2 regions of the Shewanella sp. GJ50-10 genome follow, and region 2 is predicted to be linked to the other one. Evidence: predicted binding sites of a transcription regulator. Region 2 holds the regulator's gene; the other holds the start of a gene.
What was found. Region 2 encodes LexA, which represses DNA repair genes until DNA is damaged. Its sites were predicted from a motif close to TACTGTATNNNNATACAGTA; they were not measured.

Region 1: a site for LexA is predicted at 6,992-7,011, ahead of AC0L4E_RS12105 (DNA topoisomerase III). Genes of this name have one in related genera too.

What each region holds. Positions count from the first base shown of each region.
Region 1 is NZ_JBVVSS010000001.1:2,881,934-2,892,966, reverse strand. Features, by position in the region: gene purF (amidophosphoribosyltransferase) at 1-1,368, shown strand, start outside; gene AC0L4E_RS12135 (DUF4382 domain-containing protein) at 1,689-2,756, shown strand; gene AC0L4E_RS12130 (DUF2164 domain-containing protein) at 2,950-3,195, shown strand; gene AC0L4E_RS12125 (dienelactone hydrolase family protein) at 3,313-4,203, shown strand; gene AC0L4E_RS12120 (DUF1254 domain-containing protein) at 4,306-5,364, shown strand; gene lepB (signal peptidase I) at 5,699-6,418, shown strand; gene AC0L4E_RS12110 (hypothetical protein) at 6,480-6,662, opposite strand; gene AC0L4E_RS12105 (DNA topoisomerase III) at 7,074-9,092, shown strand; gene AC0L4E_RS12100 (prohibitin family protein) at 9,207-10,085, shown strand; gene AC0L4E_RS12095 (heparin lyase I family protein) at 10,265-11,033, shown strand, end outside.
Region 2 is NZ_JBVVSS010000001.1:4,238,238-4,249,270, reverse strand. Features, by position in the region: gene AC0L4E_RS17940 (DUF2909 family protein) at 1-85, shown strand, start outside; gene AC0L4E_RS17935 (cytochrome c oxidase subunit 3) at 96-971, opposite strand; gene AC0L4E_RS17930 (cytochrome c oxidase assembly protein) at 968-1,531, opposite strand; gene ctaD (cytochrome c oxidase subunit I) at 1,533-3,155, opposite strand; gene coxB (cytochrome c oxidase subunit II) at 3,165-4,745, opposite strand; gene AC0L4E_RS17915 (cell division inhibitor SulA) at 5,188-5,694, opposite strand; gene lexA (transcriptional repressor LexA) at 5,691-6,308, opposite strand; gene plsB (glycerol-3-phosphate 1-O-acyltransferase PlsB) at 6,726-9,146, shown strand; gene mtr (tryptophan permease) at 9,158-10,402, shown strand; gene AC0L4E_RS17895 (helix-turn-helix domain-containing protein) at 10,427-11,033, opposite strand, start outside.

The sequences.
Region 1 (11,033 bases), 1.4 Mb from region 2:
GGACTAGTTAAAGACGTTTTCGAAGTTAAACATATGCAACGCCTGCAAGGTAAAGCTGGCATTGGACACGTGCGTTACCCAACAGCGGGCAGCTCAAGTGCTTCAGAGGCGCAACCTTTTTATGTTAACTCACCATTTGGTATTTCTTTAGCCCATAACGGTAACTTAACTAACACGGTTGAACTGGCTGAAAGCCTAGTTAAAAAACGTCGTCATGTTAACACCACCTCAGACTCTGAAGTTCTGCTAAACCTATTAGCGGATGAGCTTCAAGAAACTCGTAGTTTAACCTTAAGCGCTGATGAAGTATTTGATGCCGTGGCGAAAGTACACGCACAAACGCGTGGTGCTTACGCAGTTGCAGCGATGATTATTGGTCAGGGCTTAGTGGCATTTCGTGACCCGTTCGGTATCCGTCCGTTAGTGCTTGGTAAGCACGAAACACCAACGGGTACTGAGTACATGGTCGCTTCTGAAAGTGTTGCATTAGATGCAGTCGGCTTTGAAGTGATGCGTGATGTTGCGCCAGGTGAAGCGATTTATATCTCGTTAGATGGCCAGCTATTTACTCGCCAATGTGCAGTAGACCCAAGCTACGCGCCATGTATTTTTGAGTTTGTTTACTTTGCTCGTCCAGATTCAGCGATGGATAAAATTTCAGTTTACGGCAGCCGCGTAAACATGGGTGCTAAGTTAGGCGCTAAAATCCAAAAAGAATGGGAAGATCATGATATTGACGTGGTCATCCCAATTCCTGAAACATCGTGTGATATCGCTTTAGAAATTGCCCGTTGTATGGATCTGCCTTATCGTCAAGGTTTCGTAAAAAATCGCTACATTGGCCGTACGTTTATCATGCCAGGCCAGCAAGAGCGTAAGAAGTCAGTACGTCGTAAACTCAATGCTATCAACACAGAGTTTAAAGGTAAAAACGTATTGTTAGTCGATGACTCTATTGTACGTGGTACTACGTCTGAGCAGATTATTGAAATGGCTCGTGAAGCAGGCGCAAAGAAAGTTTACTTTGCATCAGCTGCTCCTGAAATCCGTTTCCCTAACGTTTACGGTATTGATATGCCAACGACCAATGAGCTTATTGCTCATGGCCGCGATGCTGACGAGATTGCAAAAATCATTGGCGCAGACGGTATCATCTTCCAAGACTTAACCGACTTAGTTGATGCTGTAGGAATGGAAAATCCTGATATTAAGCGTTTTGAAACCTCAGTATTCGATGGCCAGTACATCACTAACGATGTTGACCAAGCCTACTTAGACCACTTAACGCAGTTACGTAACGATGATGCTAAAGCGAACAGCAAAGACATCGGCACTAACTTAGAAATGCACAATGTTTGTCATCCTTAATATAAGATGATGTGTTAGTTTTTAAAAAAGCCAGCGCAAGCTGGCTTTTTTGTGAGTCTAATCCAATCAACAGCTGAATATTCAATAGATTTACAGAGAATGCATATGTTTGTTGTTTTGAGGTGATGTAAATCTATAGTGTGGATAAGCTGAAAATGTCGTCAAACCAAGCCGTCAAATGATCAACTTATATACATTTTTAGTCTATATGCTCAACAGCGTTTATACTGTGCAGATATTAACAATAAATGAATAAACAGCGATCGAGTGAAACTAAAAGGATTTGAGACTCATCAATGGTGTTCTATTAAGGATTTATGATGACAATTAAAAAATATTCGCGCCTAGCATTGGCCGTTGCAATTAGTAGTGTATTAGTCGGTTGTGGTTCGGACTCTGACTCAAATCCAACACCAGAGCAAGGTGTGTTTAATTTAGGGGTTTCAGATAACCCCGCATCAGCCAATGTAGTCAACATTGCATTTAAGCAAGTCGTGTTAAAAAACAGCGATGGTTCAACCTCTTTTGATGTAAACACTGGAGACGATGGCTTACAACACGTCGATTTATTAAGTGTACAAGGCACTGAAATAGAGACATTAGTCAGCGGGCAGTCAATTCCTGTTGGCGAATACCAGATGTGTATTTACATGCAAAACAATGAAGTCTCAACTGATGAGAGTTCATATGTGCTGTCTGGCGCAGAGCAAGATACTGACACCAATGACTGGGTCGGTGGTGTGGTTGAAGGGCTTGTTACTAATAGCAATGGCTCATGCGGTGGTGTTGGAGCAGAAGAGGAAGATACTGGTAGACTTTTCTTCAATAAATCATTCACCATTGCAGCTGGAACCAATAATTTTGTGGCTGAATTTAACCTGACCAAAGGCCTACAAGGACCAAAAGGTAATAAAGATTATTGGACCCTAAAACCGACTTCTGTTCAGTTAGTTAATACCGCTGAAGTGGGCGCAATATCAGGTCAAATCAGCGAACAAACTATGGCTGATTGTGAGACTGCTGCTGGTGGTTCTGAATTTAGTTCTGCTGTGTACCTTTACCCTAATGACACCGCACTAGAGTCTATGGCTGACTTCAGAGACGCTGACTACGGCGAAGATGAAATTGCGCCAATAGCCTCAGCTAGAGTTAACCCAACTCTTGATGCCAACGGTGACGTTGAAAGCTATGGATATGAGTTTGGTTTCGTGTCTGCAGAAACCTACAGTTTAGGTTATACCTGTTTAGCACAAAACGATGATCCAGAAGATACCAACATTGCTGAGCCAGATGATGGTTCTTTACCATTCTTTTTAAATGCTGAAGAGCAGGGTGTTGTGGTTGTTGAAAATGAAACAACTGTAAGAGATTTCCCAATGGCGCTATAGTCGCTAATGAGTTATTCATTACTTTCTAAAAGAGAGGCCTAGCTTCTCTTTTTTTATGCCATAAAAGCGTAAATTAGTTTGTTTTACTAATGGTAATGTAGTCATACTTGGCCGAATTTTAATTAATCACTTTTTAAAACGGAATCAACCGTTTTAAAAGGTTTAGCAGTTAATACGAAATAGAGGCTATTTAATGTCTAAAATCGAATTTTCCGCAGAGCAGCGTGAAATGATGGTGCAAAAGATTCAAACTTATTTTGAAGATGAGCTTGATCAAGACCTTGGTCAATTTGATGCTGAGTTTCTATTGGATTTTTTTGGCAACAATATTGGCGCGCATTTTTACAATCGTGGCTTACATGATGCCCGAGCTATTTTCGAAGCACGTATTGAAACCATAGATGAAGATATTTACGGCATTGAGAAGGATATAAAGTAGCTTTTCCGTTAAATCAAACACTTAATATTTGTATGACAAACTATTTACTTTCTGCTTTAGCTCCCCTAGGTTAGTCATAACACGGGCAAATTAACGATTGATTAATGGAGAAAAGCAATGTCTCAGCCAACAAGGAATGATATCCCACAAGAAGCATTTGACTGGTATGACGAATATGCACACGGTGGAATGGATCGCCGGACCTTCATGAAAAAGCTAGGCACATTAGTGGCTGTGGGCTATTCAATGGCGGTACTCACATCCGCATTATTGCCTAACTATGCGCTTGCTGAGCAAGTCTCGTTTAATGATGCAGATATCAAAGCTACTTACGAGACATTTGACTCACCTCAAGGATATGGTAAAGGCCAAGGTTATTTGGTCACTCCCACTAATAAAACGGGCCCATTGCCAGTGGTGCTGGTTATTCACGAAAACCGCGGCTTAAATCCTTACGTTAAAGATGTGGCTCGCCGTTTAGCAAAAGATGGTTTTATCGCTTTTGCGCCAGATGCTTTGTTTCCTTTAGGCGGATATCCTGGTAACGATGACGAAGGTCGAGCGATGCAAAAGTCGATGGACAGAGATAAAATTCAGCAAGACTTTGTTGCAGCAGCTAAGTTCTTAAAATCTCATGCAAACAGTAACGGTAAACTAGGCGCTGTCGGTTTTTGTTTTGGCGGTTATATCGTTAATTATCTTGCCGCAGTTGAGTCTGATTTATTAACTGCTGGTGTACCTTTTTACGGAACCCCTGCCAAAAAAGAACTTCGTGAGAATATTAAAGCCTCATTAATGGTGCAACTTGGCGAAGATGATGAACGAGTTAATAAATCATGGCCAGAGTATGAGGCTGACTTGAAACACTTAAATGTGCCTTACCAAATGCACATGTATAAGGGCGCTAAGCACGGGTTCCATAATGATTCCACTGCACGTTTCGATGAAGCTAATGCCAAACTAGCTTGGGATAGAACAGTAAACTTTTTTAACGAAAAGCTCGTATAGGACTGAGTCACAAGACCTAAACAGACGAGTTTCCAATGAGGCAAAGGCTTTGCCTCATTTATTCGCCTATTGAATAGTCGTCGTTCTTTAATGGAGATAAAGATGAACAAGCGCCATATATTAACTGTCAGTATCCTTTCAGCACTTAGCTATCAAGTCCTAGCCGAGCCCGTAGATCATTTAAGTGATTTTTTCTCTGCTGATGGTGCCACTGTGACCAGTGCAAGTTATCCTACAGATGAAACATCACATCAGCTGTTAAAAAATCAAGATATTGTTGGTATTAATAAGCTACTGCATAAAAGAAAACTGACTCCGACAGATCAACAACCAGTCGTTCGTATGAATCGCGATACTTATTATTCACTGGCAGTGGTTGATGTATCTAAGGGCGCGACGATCACTATCCCTCAGCTCCCTGAAGGAAGGTATGTGTCTGTTCAGCCTGTAACTGAAGATCATCGTATCCAACCTATGTTTTATGGAGCAGGCACCTTTGATTTACACACTCATAGCGGTGAGCATTTATATCTTGTTGTACGCCTAGATGCTTCATTCTCAGAGGCGGAAGCGGTTAAATACCAAGACCAAATGATCATTAATGCCAAAAGTGATGTGCCTTTTACCGCAGAGCCCGTTACCCAAGCGTCATTTAAAGCTGTCGAAGATGCCCTAAAAGCTAAAATGCCAGGGATTACTAAGCGTGATGGTAAGGATGCATTAGTCGGGATGTTTACGGCCCCTAATGATGATTCTAACAAGCTGTTCACCCAAGAGAAGTATGAAGTAGGTGCAGCAATAGGTTGGGGCGGCGCTCAGCAAGTAGATAATATTTATGAAGTGTCAGGTAATTACCCTGCAGATAAATGTCATCAGGCCACTTTTAAAGACCCAATGAACAAAGCGTTTTGGTCTATTACCGTTTATGACAAAGCGGGCTTTATGTTTAATGATCTTGCCAACTTGAGTTCAAATACTGCAAAGCCCAATAAAGATGGCACGTTTACCATCAGTTTCGGTTGCGGTGATGATGCAATCAATAATATCAAAACCAGTAACGAATCAGGTGTATTCAATTTAGGTATTCGCCATTACCAACCCAGCGATTTAGTCAGCAAAGAAGGTTATCGGTTATTGCCTTTAGTAAAAGCTGTCGACTAATCTAGGCCCCTTTGTTGAGTTTTAAAGCCACTTTATAGTGGCTTTTTTTATGGCTTACTAAGGGCATTAACGTTTTTATTTCGAACAAAACTTAGCCTGCAAAGATCAACAGGCCCTAGTCACTCTATGACAAGAGTTAAAACTCCAAATTAAATGAGTGAAGATGACATTTATTGATGTGAAAAAGACTATTAGTTCGCAAAATCTAACACTGACTTAAAGTAGTGTTTTATAAGGTGATGATTTTCTTAGTTAAATTTTGTTGGCTTCATTATTGCTTATTTCAATGCTTATCAAGGTTAGTTAAACCGTGAATATATAAGGGATTATGATGATAAAAAAGCTTGCAAAGATACTTAAAGAATACCAATCACTGATAATTTTTATCCTATTAATGAGTGTATTTAGAAGTGCCGTCGCTGATTGGTATACCGTACCAACAGGGTCAATGAAACCCACTATTGTTGAAGGTGACAGAATCCTTGCCAACAAGATGGCATACGATATTCGAATTCCTTTCACCCATGTTTCTGTATATCAGACTGGGGAACCTGCGCGCGGCGATATTATTATTTTTGACTCAGAAGCCGCTGACAATAGGTTAGTTAAGCGTGTGGTCGGTGTGCCTGGCGATACAGTAGCCTTAGTTAACAACCAATTGGTTATTAATCAACATGCCTTAAGCTATCAAGATAAACCGCTGCCAGTAATTGCTGCAAAGCAACAGGCAGAGTTTGATTACCCGCAAGCTAATCAAACACCAGCAGATTTACCTAGCCAAGATAGAATAGAAGATTTACTCGGCATGAAACACTCAATCAGAGTGAGTAAATTGGGCTCAGTTCGCTCAAGCTTTAGTGAGGTAACAGTACCTAAGGATTACTACCTTGTGCTCGGTGATAATAGAGATAATAGTGCTGACTCAAGAGTCATTGGATTTGTGCCCCGCCATGAAATTATTGGCAGCACTGAGAGTGTGGTGATGTCTTTAAATTATGAAAATGGCTATTTACCAAGAACAGAACGGTTTTTCCATTCTTTAATTAGCGGATAGCTGCTAATTAAAGGTACATACAACCGCTAATATTGAAAATTAACGGTTGTATGTGATTTCATCAGAAAGCGTTGGTTAACATATTAATCAGTTCTGACTCAGTTGTTGGCATTTTTGCCAATTCAATTGTTTCAGGCGAACCGCCATTCAGCATATAGGCATTGGTGGTCAAATGATCATGGTGAAACCACTTACCGTTAACACAAACGTCTGTATAGCATTTCTCACATTGCTTTAATTCCATAACGGCCTCCTGACCTCAATTCTGCGATAACTAAACCTATCTCAAGAATTTGTTAGCAATGATGATCTAGATCAACTTTTTTCCAGCTTTCATAAAGCAGTAGCAGTCGATATGGTTGTTTTTTAGTGCCAAAAAAGTCAATTGTATGGCTAATGGGGTGTTTTTATATTCTTTATATTTCGGTTGTGAAAATTTACTACAAAAATAGGCACATTAAATAGTGAACAGCTAGCTATAGAAGCCTTTGAACGTTATATAAACTCTCTTAGATGTTATTTATTGCCAATTCTTGTTAAATCTAATTTCAGTGAATATTTACTGTTAATAATCACTGTAATTATATACAGTAAGAGCCATAATATTAAAAATACAGTGTTAAAAGCGCTTCCCAATCTAGATGGTTAGACTTGAATGATCCTATATATTGCCGAGAAACCAAGCTTAGGCCGAGCCATAGCTGATGTATTACCAAAGCCACACAAAAAAGGTGATGGTTACATTATGACCGCTAACGGTGATTGTGTTTCATGGTGTGTGGGGCATTTATTAGAGCAAGCTGAACCCGATGCTTACGATCCTGCTTACAAATCTTGGCAGCTAGCTCATCTGCCAATTGTGCCTGAACAATGGAAATTAAAGCCAAAGTCAAAAACACGCTCGCAATTATCTACCTTAAAAAAACTGATAAAGCAGGCATCCAGTCTGGTTAACGCTGGCGATCCTGACAGAGAAGGGCAGTTGTTGGTGGATGAAGTCATTTCTCATTCAGGGGTAAAAGCGGATAAAATTGCCCAAACTCAACGCCTGCTGATCAGTGACTTAAATCCTTCAGCGGTTAAAAGAGCCCTCGGCCAAATGCGAACCAATAAAGAGTTTGTGCCACTTTCAACCTCTGCATTAGCCCGCAGTCGCGCTGATTGGTTGTATGGCATGAATATGACTCGCGCTTATACCATTCAAGGTAAAAAGGTGGGCTATCAAGGGGTACTATCGGTTGGGCGAGTCCAAACCCCAGTACTTGGGTTAGTCGTAAGACGTGATGAAGAAATCGCGAACTTTATTCCTAAACCTTTCTATGAAGTGTTAGCGCATTTATTAACTGAGCAAAATGAATCATTCACAGCTAAGTGGAAACCCAGTGAAGCTTGTCAGCCATATATGGATGAAGAAGGTCGAGTGCTGGCAAAAGGCTTAGCTGAAAATGTTGTTGGTCGCATTAGCAACCAACCTGCTGAAGTCACTAAACTTGAATCGAAAAGTAAACGCCAAAACCCGCCACTACCATATAGTTTATCGGCATTACAAATTGATGCTGCTAAACGATTTGGCATGAGTGCTAAAGAAGTCTTGGATATATGCCAAAGCTTGTACGAGCGCCATAAACTGATTACTTATCCTCGCTCAGATAGTCGTTACTTACCGGTTGAGCAACATGGTTTAGCACCGCAAGTCATTAATGCGATTACTAAAAACGATCCTTCGTTAACGGCTAAAGCTGATGCGCCAAATGCCAAGCTTAAATCTAAAGCATGGGATGATAAAAAAGTGGATGCTCACCACGCAATTGTACCCACTGAAAAAGTCAGTAATTTAGCTAACTTGTCGTCAAAAGAAGCCAAGTTATATTCCCATATTGCTAGACAATACTTAGCCCAGTTTTACGCTGCATACTTATATGACGAAACTCAGGTTGAAGTCACTATCGCGGGTGGCTTATTCACTACCAAAGCCAAACAAGAAACCTCATTGGGCTGGAAGCAGTTATTCGCATCAAGTAACTCAAGTGCTAATGGTTTAAACCCAAACAAAGAGGATGACGAGTTAGCCACGCTACCTGCGCTAGCAAAAGGTCAGCAATTACATTGCCCACATGGAGAGCTGGTTGAAAAAATTACTCAGCCGCCAAAGCATTTTACCGATGCGACATTATTAGGGGCAATGACCGGAATTAACCGTTATGTCACCAATGCTGAAGTGAAAAAAATCCTCAAAGATACAGATGGTTTGGGCACTGAAGCCACACGGGCAGGTATTATTGAGTTGCTATTTAAGCGTGGCTATTTACAGCGCCAAGGTAAGGCGATTGTAGCGACAGCTGTGGGTAGCGGTTTGGTGAATTCATTACCAGAATCTGCCACAACGCCAGATATGACAGCGCTATGGGAAAGTAGTCTCGATGCCATTAGTCAAAAACAGTTACGTTACGATGCGTTTATGACGCCATTAATCAATCAATTGAATGAACTGATAACTCAAGCGGCTAATCAATTACCCAATGCGTTATCTGGGGTAACGGGCCCAGGTTATAAAAAGCGTCGTTCAGGTTCAAGAAGTGGTGCTAAAAGTGGTTATAAACGTAAATCAACTGCCAGCGCCTCCAAGGGGACTGCTAAATCTACAAAAACCACCAAGAGCCGCAGTAGCAAGTAAATTAATTGTTTAGCTTGATTGATACACTTTATTAAATTGTGTTGCGATTTGGTTTGTTTTAGGTAACCTAGCGCGTTAGGAAAATGCTATGTTATTTAAATCATTAGGAAGTTTATGAATATCAAGGACGTAATTACCCCCTCTTCGCTTTTTAAAGCGTTACCATTTTTATTGCTCATCATTGCTGTGTTTAACTCTTACTACATAGTCATTGAAGGTCATGTTGGTGTGGTTAAACGCTTCGGAGAAGCAAAAGATCAGCAAAACCCAGGTCTGCATTTTAAAATCCCTTTTATTGAAACAGTAGAAATGATTGAAGTCAGAACCCGTAAAAATGCAGAAAAAATGGCATCAAGCACCAAAGAGCAGATGCCAGTGACAGTTGAAGTATCGGTTAACTGGACAGTGAATAAAGAAGCCGCATTAGAACTGTTTAAAAGCTACGGCGGATTGAGTCAATTTGAGCAGCGTATTTTAGACCCTCGATTTCGTTCAGCCACAAAAGATACGATTCCTCAGTTTGAAGCTGAACAATTGATTCAAGACAGAGCCAGTGCGATTCAAGGCATTGAGCGTCGTTTATCTGAAGAAATGGCTGATTTTCCGGTTGTCGTTGATAACATTCAAATCGAAAATATTATCTTGCCGCAAAAGTATATTAACTCTATTGAAATTAAACAAACTGAGAAAAACTTAGCTGCGGCAGAAGAGCATAAGCTTGAAAGGCAGCGCCTAGAAGCATTACGTGCAGTGAACACCGCTGATGCTAAAGCAAAAGGTATTTTAAAAATTGCCGAAGCAGAAGCTCAGTCGATATTACTAAGAGGTAAGGCCGAAGCTCAAGCGATTGAAGCTAAAGCCAAAGCGCTTAAAAACAACCCGTTAATTGTCACCTTAACTGAAGCGCAAGCATGGGATGGAAAATTACCGACAACCATGATGGGTGAAGGTGTGATGCCAATAATGGATATTCGTGAGACTCAAGGTAACTAGTTTTTTATAAGCGACACCAATATTTGATTGACCATAAAGCGCAATAGCAATATTGCGCTTTTTTATTGTTGTTTATTGAGTAAATAGTTTACTCAATATAAAGTTCCTTATTCTCAATACTTTCGCTAATCTGAAAGCATAAATAAAACGTTTTGCTTGAGCGAAAAGGCTAATGAACAATGGGAAGATTGGGAAAACTGGGAAAACTGCAATCTTCTCGCAATCGAATAACAGTTACTAAAAGTGCAGCCTCAGTTGTTGCTGCCACTGCACCTGTAGCGTTAATACTTGTCATTACATTGATAGACTCAGCTAAACCATCTTTGGCTGGAAATGCTCAAGTGCTGACTGCAAGTTCTCAACTACAGGCTAGCAGTCGTGTTATCTCAACAGGTATTTGGCATGAAACCTTTGATGAGCAAAATTTAGATAAGTGGTCATATATTCTACATTCTCAAGGTATTAGCGTTCATCCTAAACCGAATCCAGCTGATACTGCTGATTCGATCTCTGCTTCAACATCTGTCTCAAACTCAAACTCTGCTTCAAGTATGGCTCAAGATTATGCTGCTTTAATCGAGATTACAGGCGAACAATCTTATCTTTGGCGTGGTATAGATGCACTTAATCGGGTGGAGTTACAACATAAGCCAACACATACCAGAGAAGGCCAAACGACAAGTGTGAGCTGGCAGTTTATGCTTCCTGAATTGTTCAGTGAAGACACCCACCAAATAGCGTACTGGGAGTCCGATAAAACCTATCGCCAAAGTTATCGACTACAACTTAATGGTGCAAGGATGAGTTTGGTATCTAATATTGCCAAAACGGTAGTGATAGATGAGCAAGCTGAAACGCAAAACAAGCAACAAGCCTTATGGCAGATTGATAATATAAAACCAAACGTTTGGTATACCGTTAAGTTAGAAACTCGCTGGTCAATGGATA
Region 2 (11,033 bases):
AGTTATCTTTTCTGCCTTAGTCATGGTGCTGTTATTACTGGCCTTAGGGCTAGGTTGGGTAACCCCCAACCCTAGGCCGTACTAGTTAGGTTTATTTAAATCACGTAGACAAAAATAAACAAACATAGCCAAACCACATCGACAAAATGCCAATACCAACTACCCGATTGGAAAGCAAAATGACTTTCTGGGGTGAAGTGGCCTTTGAGTACCCTAAAAAATAGGATAATCAGAAAAACCGTACCCAGTGTCACGTGCATGCCGTGAAAACCAGTAAGCAAAAAGAAGGTATTACCGTAAATGCCTGATGATAGGGTTAAGCCCATTTCTTGGTATGCATGAACATATTCTTCTACCTGCAAGAATAAGAACCCAATACCTAATAAAATGGTAAGTCCTAACCACACCTTTAATGCGCCGCGTTTTGATTTCTCTAAAGACACATGAGCAAAGTGTAATGTGACCGAAGAAGCTAAAAGGATTAGGGTGTTATAAAGCGGTAACCCTGTCCAAGGCATAGCTTCTGTAGTGGTGCCATCAGGCGTTTTGATTAGTGGCCACATGGCTTCAAAGGTTGGCCATAATACTTCGTGAGTCATGGCGTTGTTTGAGCTACCACCAAGCCAAGGGATTGCGACCATTCTGGCGTAGAACAAGGCGCCAAAAAATGCGCCGAAGAACATAATTTCAGAGAAAATAAACCAGCTCATTCCTTGACGAAATGAACGATCCATTTGCGCTGAATATAAGCCTGACATTGATTCATCAATGACATTTTTAAACCAGCCAAACAGCATAAAGATAATGACTGCAATACCAGCCACTAAGATATAACCACCTGAAGTATCTTCAGTGGCTAATTGTTGAACGTAAGAACCTGCGCCAAAAGCAATGAGGAATAATCCAATTGCGCCGGTAATGGGCCAAACGCTTTGCGCTGGCACGTAGTAGTTTTCATGTTTTGTTGTCATCTTGCTGCTCCTTGCTCTATGGCCGCAGTTTGTTTGTCTGTGATGTCATAGAGGGTATAAGAGAGAGTCAAAGTTTTAATGGAATCTGGTAAGTCTGGATCCACATAAAAGATTAATGGCAGTTCAGCATCAGCCTTTGCAGCTAGAGGTTGTTGATTAAAACAAAAGCACTCGGTTTTATTGAAATATGCCGCGCCTTGGCCAGGTGATACCGAAGGTATAGCTTGGCCAACAAGAGGATTAGCAGATAAGTTTTTTGCTAAAAAGGCAGTACGAGTGAGTTCGCCTGGGTGAACCTGCATAGTGTTCACCTTAGGGCCAAATTCCCACGGCATGCTGCCTTGTACTTGGGCAATAAATTCAATGGTAATGGTGCGATCTTTATCAACCACGACCGCTTCATATTGGCTGGCAGTACCTTGGGGTTTTCCGTTAATCCCCAAGGTATCGCACAGCACGTCATAAAGCGGCACTAGCGCAAAACCAAAGCCGAACATACCGATAGAACCCAGTACGAGACCTATTAATAATTTACGGTTTGATTTTGTTGGCTGGCTCATATCACTTTACCTCTGGTGGTGTAGTGAATGAGTGATAAGGTGCTGGACTTGGGATGGTCCATTCTAGTCCTTCGGCGCCTTCCCAAGGTTTATCCGCAGCTTTCTCTCCACCTCGAACACACTTAATGACTACAGCAAGGAAGATTAGTTGTGATAAACCAAATGCAAACCCACCAATTGAGACAATTTGGTTAACATCAGCAAATTGAATCGCATAATCAGGAATACGACGCGGCATACCCGCAAGACCTAAGAAGTGCATTGGGAAAAACAGCACGTTGACTGAAATGGTGCTACACCAGAAATGCCAGCGACCTAAGGTTTCGCTATACATGTGACCAGTCCACTTCGGCAGCCAGTAATAAGCCGCAGCCATAATGGAGTACACTGCACCCGTTACGAGTACGTAGTGGAAATGCGCCACAACAAAGTAAGTATCATGGTATTGGAAATCCGCAGGTGTAATCGCCAGCATCAATCCAGAAAACCCACCAATCGTGAATAGAATAATAAAGGCCACTGCAAACAACATTGGGGTTTCAAAGGTAATTGAACCACGCCACATGGTTGCAACCCAGTTAAACACTTTCACCCCTGTGGGCACCGCAATCAGCATGGTGCAATACATGAAGAATAGCTCAGCGAATACTGGCATACCCGTAGTAAACATGTGATGCGCCCAAACCAAGAAAGACAGAATCGCAATACTTGAGGTGGCGTAAACCATCGAGGAGTAACCGAATAGCTTTTTACGGCTAAAGGTTGGCACAATGGCGGAGATAATACCGAATGAGGGTAAAATCATAATGTAAACTTCAGGGTGACCGAAGAACCAGAAAATGTGCTGGAACATGACTGGGTCACCACCACCTGCAGCATCGAAGAAGCTGGTACCAAAGTATTTATCAGTTAAGACCATGGTGACCGCACCTGCGAGTACGGGCATCACCGCAATCAACAGGAATGCAGTAATTAACCAAGTCCATACGAACAGTGGCAACTTCATCCAAGTCATACCTGGTGCACGCATATTCACAATTGTCACGACCACGTTGATCGCGCCCATAATTGAGCTTATTCCCATAATGTGTACTGAAAATACAAATAGTGCAGTGGTATCAGGGCTGTAGGTAGTTGATAGTGGTGCGTAGAATGTCCAACCAAAGTTGGGGCCACCGCCTTCCATAAATAACGAACTTAATAGAATGGCAAACGCGAATGGTAGGATCCAAAAACTCCAGTTATTCATCCGAGGTAGTGCCATATCCGGCGCACCAATCATCATAGGAATAAGCCAGTTAGCCAAGCCGGTAAAGGCTGGCATAACGGCACCAAATACCATGATAAGTCCGTGAACTGTGGTCATTTGGTTGAAAAAGTTTGGATCAACTAATTGTAAACCTGGTTGGAACAATTCGGCGCGGATAACCATCGCCATTGCACCGCCAGTGAGAAACATTAAAAAACTAAACCACAAATATAATGAACCAATGTCTTTATGGTTAGTGGTTAAAATCCAGCGCATGATGCCTTTCGGCGCGCCATGATGGTGATCATCATGGCCATGGTCATCGTGAGACTGACCATCATGAGCTTCGGTTGTATCTTGTGTAATAGTGCTCATTTTAATCCCTTACTTTCCATGACCATCAACGTCAGAAGCCTGTACAGCATCTCCGGAGTCATTACCCCAAGCGTTACGCTCATAAGTAATTACTGCTGCGAGTTGTTGCGGTGTGAGTAGAGAACCAAATGCCTGCATTGCAGTACCAGCCTTACCATTGACGACAACTTCAATGTGTCCTTCAACTGGCCCTGTAATGGCTGGGCTACCGATTAGTGAAGGGAAAGCACCCGGTAATCCAGTGCCTGCAGCTTGATGACATGCGGCGCAATTGGTCATATAGACTTGCTCGCCCATGGTCATAAGTTCATCCATGGTCAGATCATCTAGTACGACTTCTGCTTTAACTTCTTCCACAACTTCTGCAGCGGCTTCGGTTACGGCTTGTTCAACATTTGCCGGATTAATTTCAGCAGGTAAGGTTACAGGCGTTGCGGTTTGGTCAGTTGCGGAATCCGCTGAACTTGCCGCAGAACCGCCACCATTGATATCAGCGGCTTGCACTACATCGCCAGAGTTATTACCCCAAGCATTTCGCTCGTAAGTCACAACAGCAGCAATTTCAGTCGCAGTAAGCTGTTTAGCAAATGCTTGCATCGCAGTACCTGCTTTACCGTTAACCACAATATCAACATGATCGCTAACAGGACCTTTAATCAAAGGGCTACCAATAAGAGATGGGAATACACCAGGAAGACCAGCACCATTAGGTTGGTGACATGCGGCACAAACGCCCATATAGACTTTCTCACCTTGAGTCATTAACTCATCATATGTGAGTGTTTGCGTAAGCGAGGCTTCTGCTGCAGCTTTAGCATCAACAGCTAGCTGCTTTTGGTCAATTAACCACTGGTCATAATCGGCTTCAGAAAGTGCTTCAACCACGATAGGCATAAAGCCGTGATCTTTTCCGCACAATTCAGCACATTGGCCGCGATAGGTGCCGACTTTATCGATTTTTGTCCATGCTTCATTAATGAAGCCTGGATTAGCGTCTTTTTTAACCGCGAATGCAGGTACCCACCATGAGTGAATAACATCATCACTGGTCATCAAGAAACGCACTTTACGATTAATAGGTAATACGAGTGGCTTATCGACTTCCAGTAAGTATGTTTCAGTTTTTTCAGCTGAACCTTGGATTTGCTCTGCTGGCGTTGAAAGTAAACTGAAGAACTCGACATCTTCGTTGAAATAGCTGTAATGCCATTTCCACTGAGAGCCGGTAACTTTAATGGTTAAATCTGCATCACTAGGGTCTTCCATAGCTATCAGAGTTTTAGTGGCAGGAATTGCCATACCAATAAGGATGATAAATGGCACGACAGTCCATGCTATTTCAACCTTGGTACTGTCATGAAAATCGGCAGGTTTAGCGCCTTTAGATTTTCTGTGATAGATCATCGAGTAAATCATGATCCCAAAGACCACAACACCAATCGCACAACAGATATATAGAATAATCATATGGAGGTCATAAACCTTACCACTGATTTCTGTCACACCTTGTGTCATGTTAAGCGGCATATCAGCCGCAGCAAGCGGTACTGCAAATAACAGCACCATTAATCCATACAACAATCGCTTCACAAGACCACTCCTCTGCCAATTGCGATTTGCAATAACAACAAGGAAAAGTCACACAGTAATACTCTGCTCTATGCAAACTTCTCTAATTCCCGAAAAAGTTTGATCACTTCAAAGTACACGGTGGCTGCGAGTATCAATACTCGATTATTTTATTGGGTTATGGTGGCCACACTTGTACCTAATACTGAACTTTTCAATTCTTAAATTGACGCTTTTTATTCAAGGCTTTCTATACCGCATGGTACCAGCACAATTTTTACAGCGTTTTGTAGCTTCTTATCGTTTTATTAACTCAAGAGTGATAACAATTTGTTAGCCTCTTGTTAACTACATTACTTGGAGATTAAATATTGATCAAGATCACTTTATCATCTAATTTGCTGAAAAAAGGCGTAAAAAAAGCCCTTCACAGTAATGAAGGGCTTTTTCAAGAGAGATTCGGTTAGTGGAAAGCAGATAAATTTAACCTTGATGGTGCTGCTGAAGTATTGTCACTCATATGTTCATCATGTAAGTGAGTATTTACATCTTCAATGATCACACCTTGTGCCAAAGCGCTTTTAGCGACTAACTGAATGCGACGATTATCACGAGCATCTAATGGTGTTGTCCATGTAATAACCGCACTGGAAGTACCACTTGTTAATGCTTTTTCCATTGCCCAAAGCGTTTCAACTTCATCTTTGGTATGAACAAGTAATACTCGATCCATACGAACATTGGCATTGGCCAATATTTGCTTATAGCCAATATGTGGTGGATTAATCAATACAATCCAACGGCCTTGTTGACTTAATACTGCTAACTGGCTGCATAACTGGGTTAGCTCAGTGATGCCTTGATTAGCACTTTGTTTGGTTTCAATACCTTGCTTAACAGGCGCTGTGGCTGAGGTCATATCTACCCATAAACCTGGGTGACGCGGAGCATTACCTAATAATGTGTTCATAACCAACCTCCATTTCGGATAACGCCAACAGCAAGTCCTTCAATGGTGAGACTCTGGCATGTTAAATCAACTTTTATCGGCGAATATTGTTCATTTTCTGCGTGCAGATAAACAACATTGCCTTTCTTTTCAAAACGTTTAACGGTGACATCATCATCAACACGGGCAACGACAACTTGGCCGTTTTTGGCTTGTTGCATCTTGTGCACAGCCAGTAAGTCACCTTCGATAATGCCAATATCTTTCATACTGTCGCCACGAACGCGTAGTAAGAAATTAGCATTAGGTTTGAACATTTCAGGATCAACTTGGAAGTATTGCTCAACATGCTCCATTGCGAGGATAGGTTCACCAGCGGCAACTTGACCGATTAGTGGTAAGCCTTCTTCGACTTCCTCTTCTTCCTGAATCATGCGGATACCGCGTGAAGTACCAGGAATAATTTCGATACAACCTTTTTTAGCAAGTGCTTTTAAATGCTCTTCAGCAGCATTAGCACTTTTAAAGCCTAATCTAGTGGCAATTTCTGCACGAGTAGGCGGCATACCTGTCTCGGCAATATTACATTTAATTAGTTCTAGAATTTCAGCTTGTCGTGGCGTTAAAGGTCTCATGTTGATTCCTGTTTTTTTATACAGTGACTGTCATTATATACAGTATCCTTGGTCGCGCAAGTATTAACCAATGAATTTTAAGAATGAGGCCGATTAAAATTCATCTATAACTGGTTGGTTTAACTTAAATATATTTAAAATCAATAGTTTAAGTTATTTTGGTTGAAAAGGTTTTTATTTTGATTAAATTATCATTGATGTACAAATGATGCGGTTTTTAGTCGATACAGTATATTTATACAGTACTGTGGTTTATTTTTGATAAGCATAAATAAGCGAGTTATTTGCTTATCTAATTAGCCGTAAGGGGATTCAGTTTGATGCTTAATTGTTAACTACATATAAGCAGGTTAGTGAATCCCACCAAGATTCTGGTATCCTATGCGCAATAAATCGTTGTTGATAATGCGAATACTCATGTTAAAACCAGATTCTATCATTGCTAAATCGTTGCGTTGGATTCAGAAACTAATGGTGCACAGTGTTGTTGTACCTGAAGATCCGTTCGCTGACTTAAACCTAGATCCTGAAAAACCAGTGGTCTATGTCATGAAGACAGAGTCGCTGAGTGATATCGCGGCGCTAAATGAAATTACTGCAAAGTACAATCTACCTAGTCCTTATGAGCGTTTGGATATTGATGGGCTGAACACACCAAGAATTGTGTGTGTTGAAGGCCGTAAACCTTTATTTGGCAAACGCCATAGTGGCGAGAAGTTTGTTGCCAACTTCACCAAATTACTCGACTTACACCAAAAGAATAAACAGTTAGATATTCAATTGGTGCCAGTTAGCCTTTATTGGGGACGTATTCCTGGTAAAGAAGATGACACCATGACCGCTGCCGTATTCGAGCGTGAAAACCCGACTTGGCTTCGCAAGTGGCTAATGATTTTATTCTTAGGTCGTCATAACTTTATTCAATTCTCAAACGCGATGTCTTTGCGTTATATGGCTGATGAGCACGGCACTGATGTCAGCATTGCTCACAAGTTAATTCGTGTTGCACGAGTGCATTTCCGACGTCAGCGGAAAGTGATGACGGGGCCACAATTGCCAAACCGTCAAGCGATGTTTAATTCGTTACTTAAATCTGAGTCGATCACTAAAGCGATTCAAGAGGAAGCGGCGAACAAGAAGATTTCTGAAGAAAAGGCGCGTGAAAAGGCCATTGAATATCTAGATGAAATTGCTGCCGATTACTCTGATAACCTGATTCGTATTGCAGAGCGCTTTTTAACTTGGCTATGGAACAAGTTATACAGCGGCATTAGCATTAAGAGTGCTGAGCAAGTTCGTAAGCTGCATCATGATGGTCACGAAATTGTTTATGTACCATGTCATCGTAGCCACATGGATTACTTATTACTCTCTTATATTCTCTATTATCAAGGTATGGTTCCACCGCACATTGCTGCTGGAATTAACTTGAACTTCTGGCCAGCAGGACCGATGTTCCGCCGTGGTGGCGCCTTCTTTATTCGTCGTAGCTTTAACGGTAATAAGCTTTACACCGCAGTATTCAGAGAATATTTAGACCAATTATTTGCTAAAGGCTATTCAGTTGAGTACTTCACTGAAGGTGGACGTTCACGTACAGGTCGTTTACTCGCGCCAAAAACTGGCATGTTAGCAATGACAGTGAACAGTGTGCTGCGCGGTATCGAGCGTCCAGTAACACTAGTGCCAGTGTACTTAGGCTACGATCACGTGATGGAAGTATCGACTTACCACAAAGAATTAAGCGGTAAGAAAAAGCAAAAAGAATCGGTATGGCAGGTATTTGGTGCGTTACGTAAATTAGGTAACTTCGGCCAAGGCTATGTGAACTTTGGTGAGCCAATTAACGTGCAGCAATTCTTAAACCAACAAGCACCTGATTGGCGCGAAGAAATTGCACAAGATCCTGAGCAAAAACCAACTTGGTTAACCCCAGCGGTAAATACACTTGCCAATAAAGTGATGACTAACATTAATAGCGCCGCAGCGGCCAGCTCAGTCACATTAACCAGTATGGTGTTATTGGCTTCTGAGCAAAATGCGCTAGAGCGCGGCGAGCTTGAAAGACAGTTAGATTTATATCTTAAGCTATTAAAAGAGGTGCCTTATACCGGCTATACCTCAGTAGCGGAAGGTAATCCTACTGAAGTGGTTGAGCAATGTTTGTCACTTAAAAAGTTCACTTCAACTAGCGATAAGCTTGGTGAAATTATTGCGATTGAAGAGCATGCTGTTATTGCAATGAGCTACTACCGAAATAACATTATTCACTTGATGGCTGTACCTTCGTTAATTGCTAGTTGTTTAGTGCAATACGAAGAACATAGCCGTGAGAAGATCCATAGCATCGTCAATGATTTCTACCCATTACTAAAAGCAGAATTGTTTATGGGGATTGAAGACTTACCTGCATATGTCGACCATGTCTTGGACTTGTTTGTTGAGCAAGGTTTGATTACTGGTACAACTGAGTTTGAAGTCAATCAAGGTAATATTACCCAGTTAATGCTATTGTCTGAAACTGTCAGTGAGACATTACAACGTTACGCGATTATCTTTAATTTACTGGCTTACAAACCGGATATTGAACGTTCAGATCTAGAAAGCGCGAGCCACATGCTAGCTCAGCGTTTAGGTGCTTTACACGGAATTACTGCGCCAGAGTTTTACGATAAAAAACTCTACAATAATTTGAGTGTAAAATTAAAAGAATTAGGGCACTTATCGGGTAGTGACAATCAATTTGCTGTCATCCGAATCCGCGATCATGCCAATGGTATGTTGCGACTATCTGTTCGTAAAACCATAGTCGACAGTGTGACTATGGAACATGGGTAACGAATAACTTTATGAGTTCAACACAAACGCAGCCGAAAAATAAATCTTTGTTAGGCGGCGCAATGATTATTGCTGGTACCACTGTTGGTGCTGGCATGTTCTCCCTTCCAGTTGTTAGTGCTGGCATGTGGTTTGGCTATTCAATCGCAATGTTAGTCGGCATTTGGTTTTGTATGTTGGTGTCAGGCTTAATGCTGCTAGAGACTAACTTGCACTTTAAACCAGGTGACAGTTTTGACACCTTAACCAAAGTCACTTTAGGCCAGTTCTGGCGTATTGTTAACGGCCTATCGATTACCTTCGTATTATATATTCTGACTTACGCATACATTAGTGGCGGTGGATCCATCGTGAACCACACTTTGTCGGGGATGGGGATCCATTTACCGCAAAGCATTGCAGGCTTAGTGTTCGCTCTTGTACTTGCTGCTATTGTGATGATCAGTACTAAAGTAGTTGATCGTATAACCACAGTGATGCTGGGCGGAATGATCATTACCTTCTTTTTAGCAGTCGGTAATCTCCTCATTGATGTTGATAGCGTTAAGCTATTAGTGCCAGATGGTGAAGCAAGTTTTGCGCCTTATATTTTAGCTGCCATTCCATTTGGTTTAACCAGTTTTGGTTACCATGGCAATGTGCCAAGTTTAGTGAAATATTACGGCAAGCAGCCTAGCTTAATTATTAAAGCCATCTGTATTGGTACTTTCATCGCGTTAGTGATTTACAGCTGCTGGTTAGTGGCAACCATGGGTAATATTCCTCGCAGCCAGTTCAACGATATTATTGCTCAAGGCGGTAATATGGGCGTATTGGTGGGTGCATTATCGGATGTCATGTCTAATGCTTGGCTAAACACCATGCTGACTCTATTTGCTAATTTGGCTGTCGCTTCTTCATTCTTAGGTGTCACCTTAGGTTTATTCGATTACCTTGCTGATCTGTTTGGCTTTGATGAGTCGGTTAATGGACGAATTAAAACAGCGGCTGTAACCTTTATTCCTCCTACGGTTTTAGGCTTGTTATTCCCAAATGGCTTTTTGATTGCCATTGGTTTTGCAGCATTAGCGGCAACCATTTGGGCTGCTATTGTGCCTGCAATGATGGCCTACAAGTCGCGTAAAATGTTCCCTGACGAGAATAGCTTCCGAGTACCGGGCGGCACGCCTTTAGTTGTGGTTGTTATCTTGTTTGGTGTATTAACTGCAGCATGCCATTTATTAGCAATGGCTGATTTGTTGCCTGTATATCGATAATTAGTCTGTAATATTATCGCTTTATTAAGCCCTCTTGTGAGGGCTTTTTTGATGCAGTTTTTCAATGTATTGGGTCGGTGTTTGGCGGTGTAATCGCTGAAAGCTTTTACTGAAACTGCGAACACTGGCATAACCCAATAATGCTGAAATCTCATTAACCTCCTTGCCTTCCAGCATGTATTTGATGGATAAGCTGCCTAAGATGTAGCGCATCAGTTCGGTAAAGCTAAAGCCATTTTTTTGCAATCGCCTTTGCAATTGTTGCCTTGAAAATCCACATAAATCTGCCAATGAATCCACCGTTGGTAAGCCATAAAAACGAATATAGTTTACTAATTCATAGAGCACTTTGGGCGTGTCATGAGGCTGCGGCATATTTAAATACGAGTCGAGTTGATTGAGCGAAATACTACTGCTGTTATTCTTTTTGATTTGATCTGTGGTTGAAAGCGAAGATAAGAAGCTTTCTTCAGAACTTATTAATGAATCAATATCTAACCAAATTTCCGTTAACGGAGCATTCCAAGTGACTTGGCAGCCGAAAGCTTGTTCAACCCCCAATTGCCCTAATGAAGGCCCACTTAGCATCACTTTTTTAGGTTGATAATCTTTACCAAGGAAGTGTTTACAG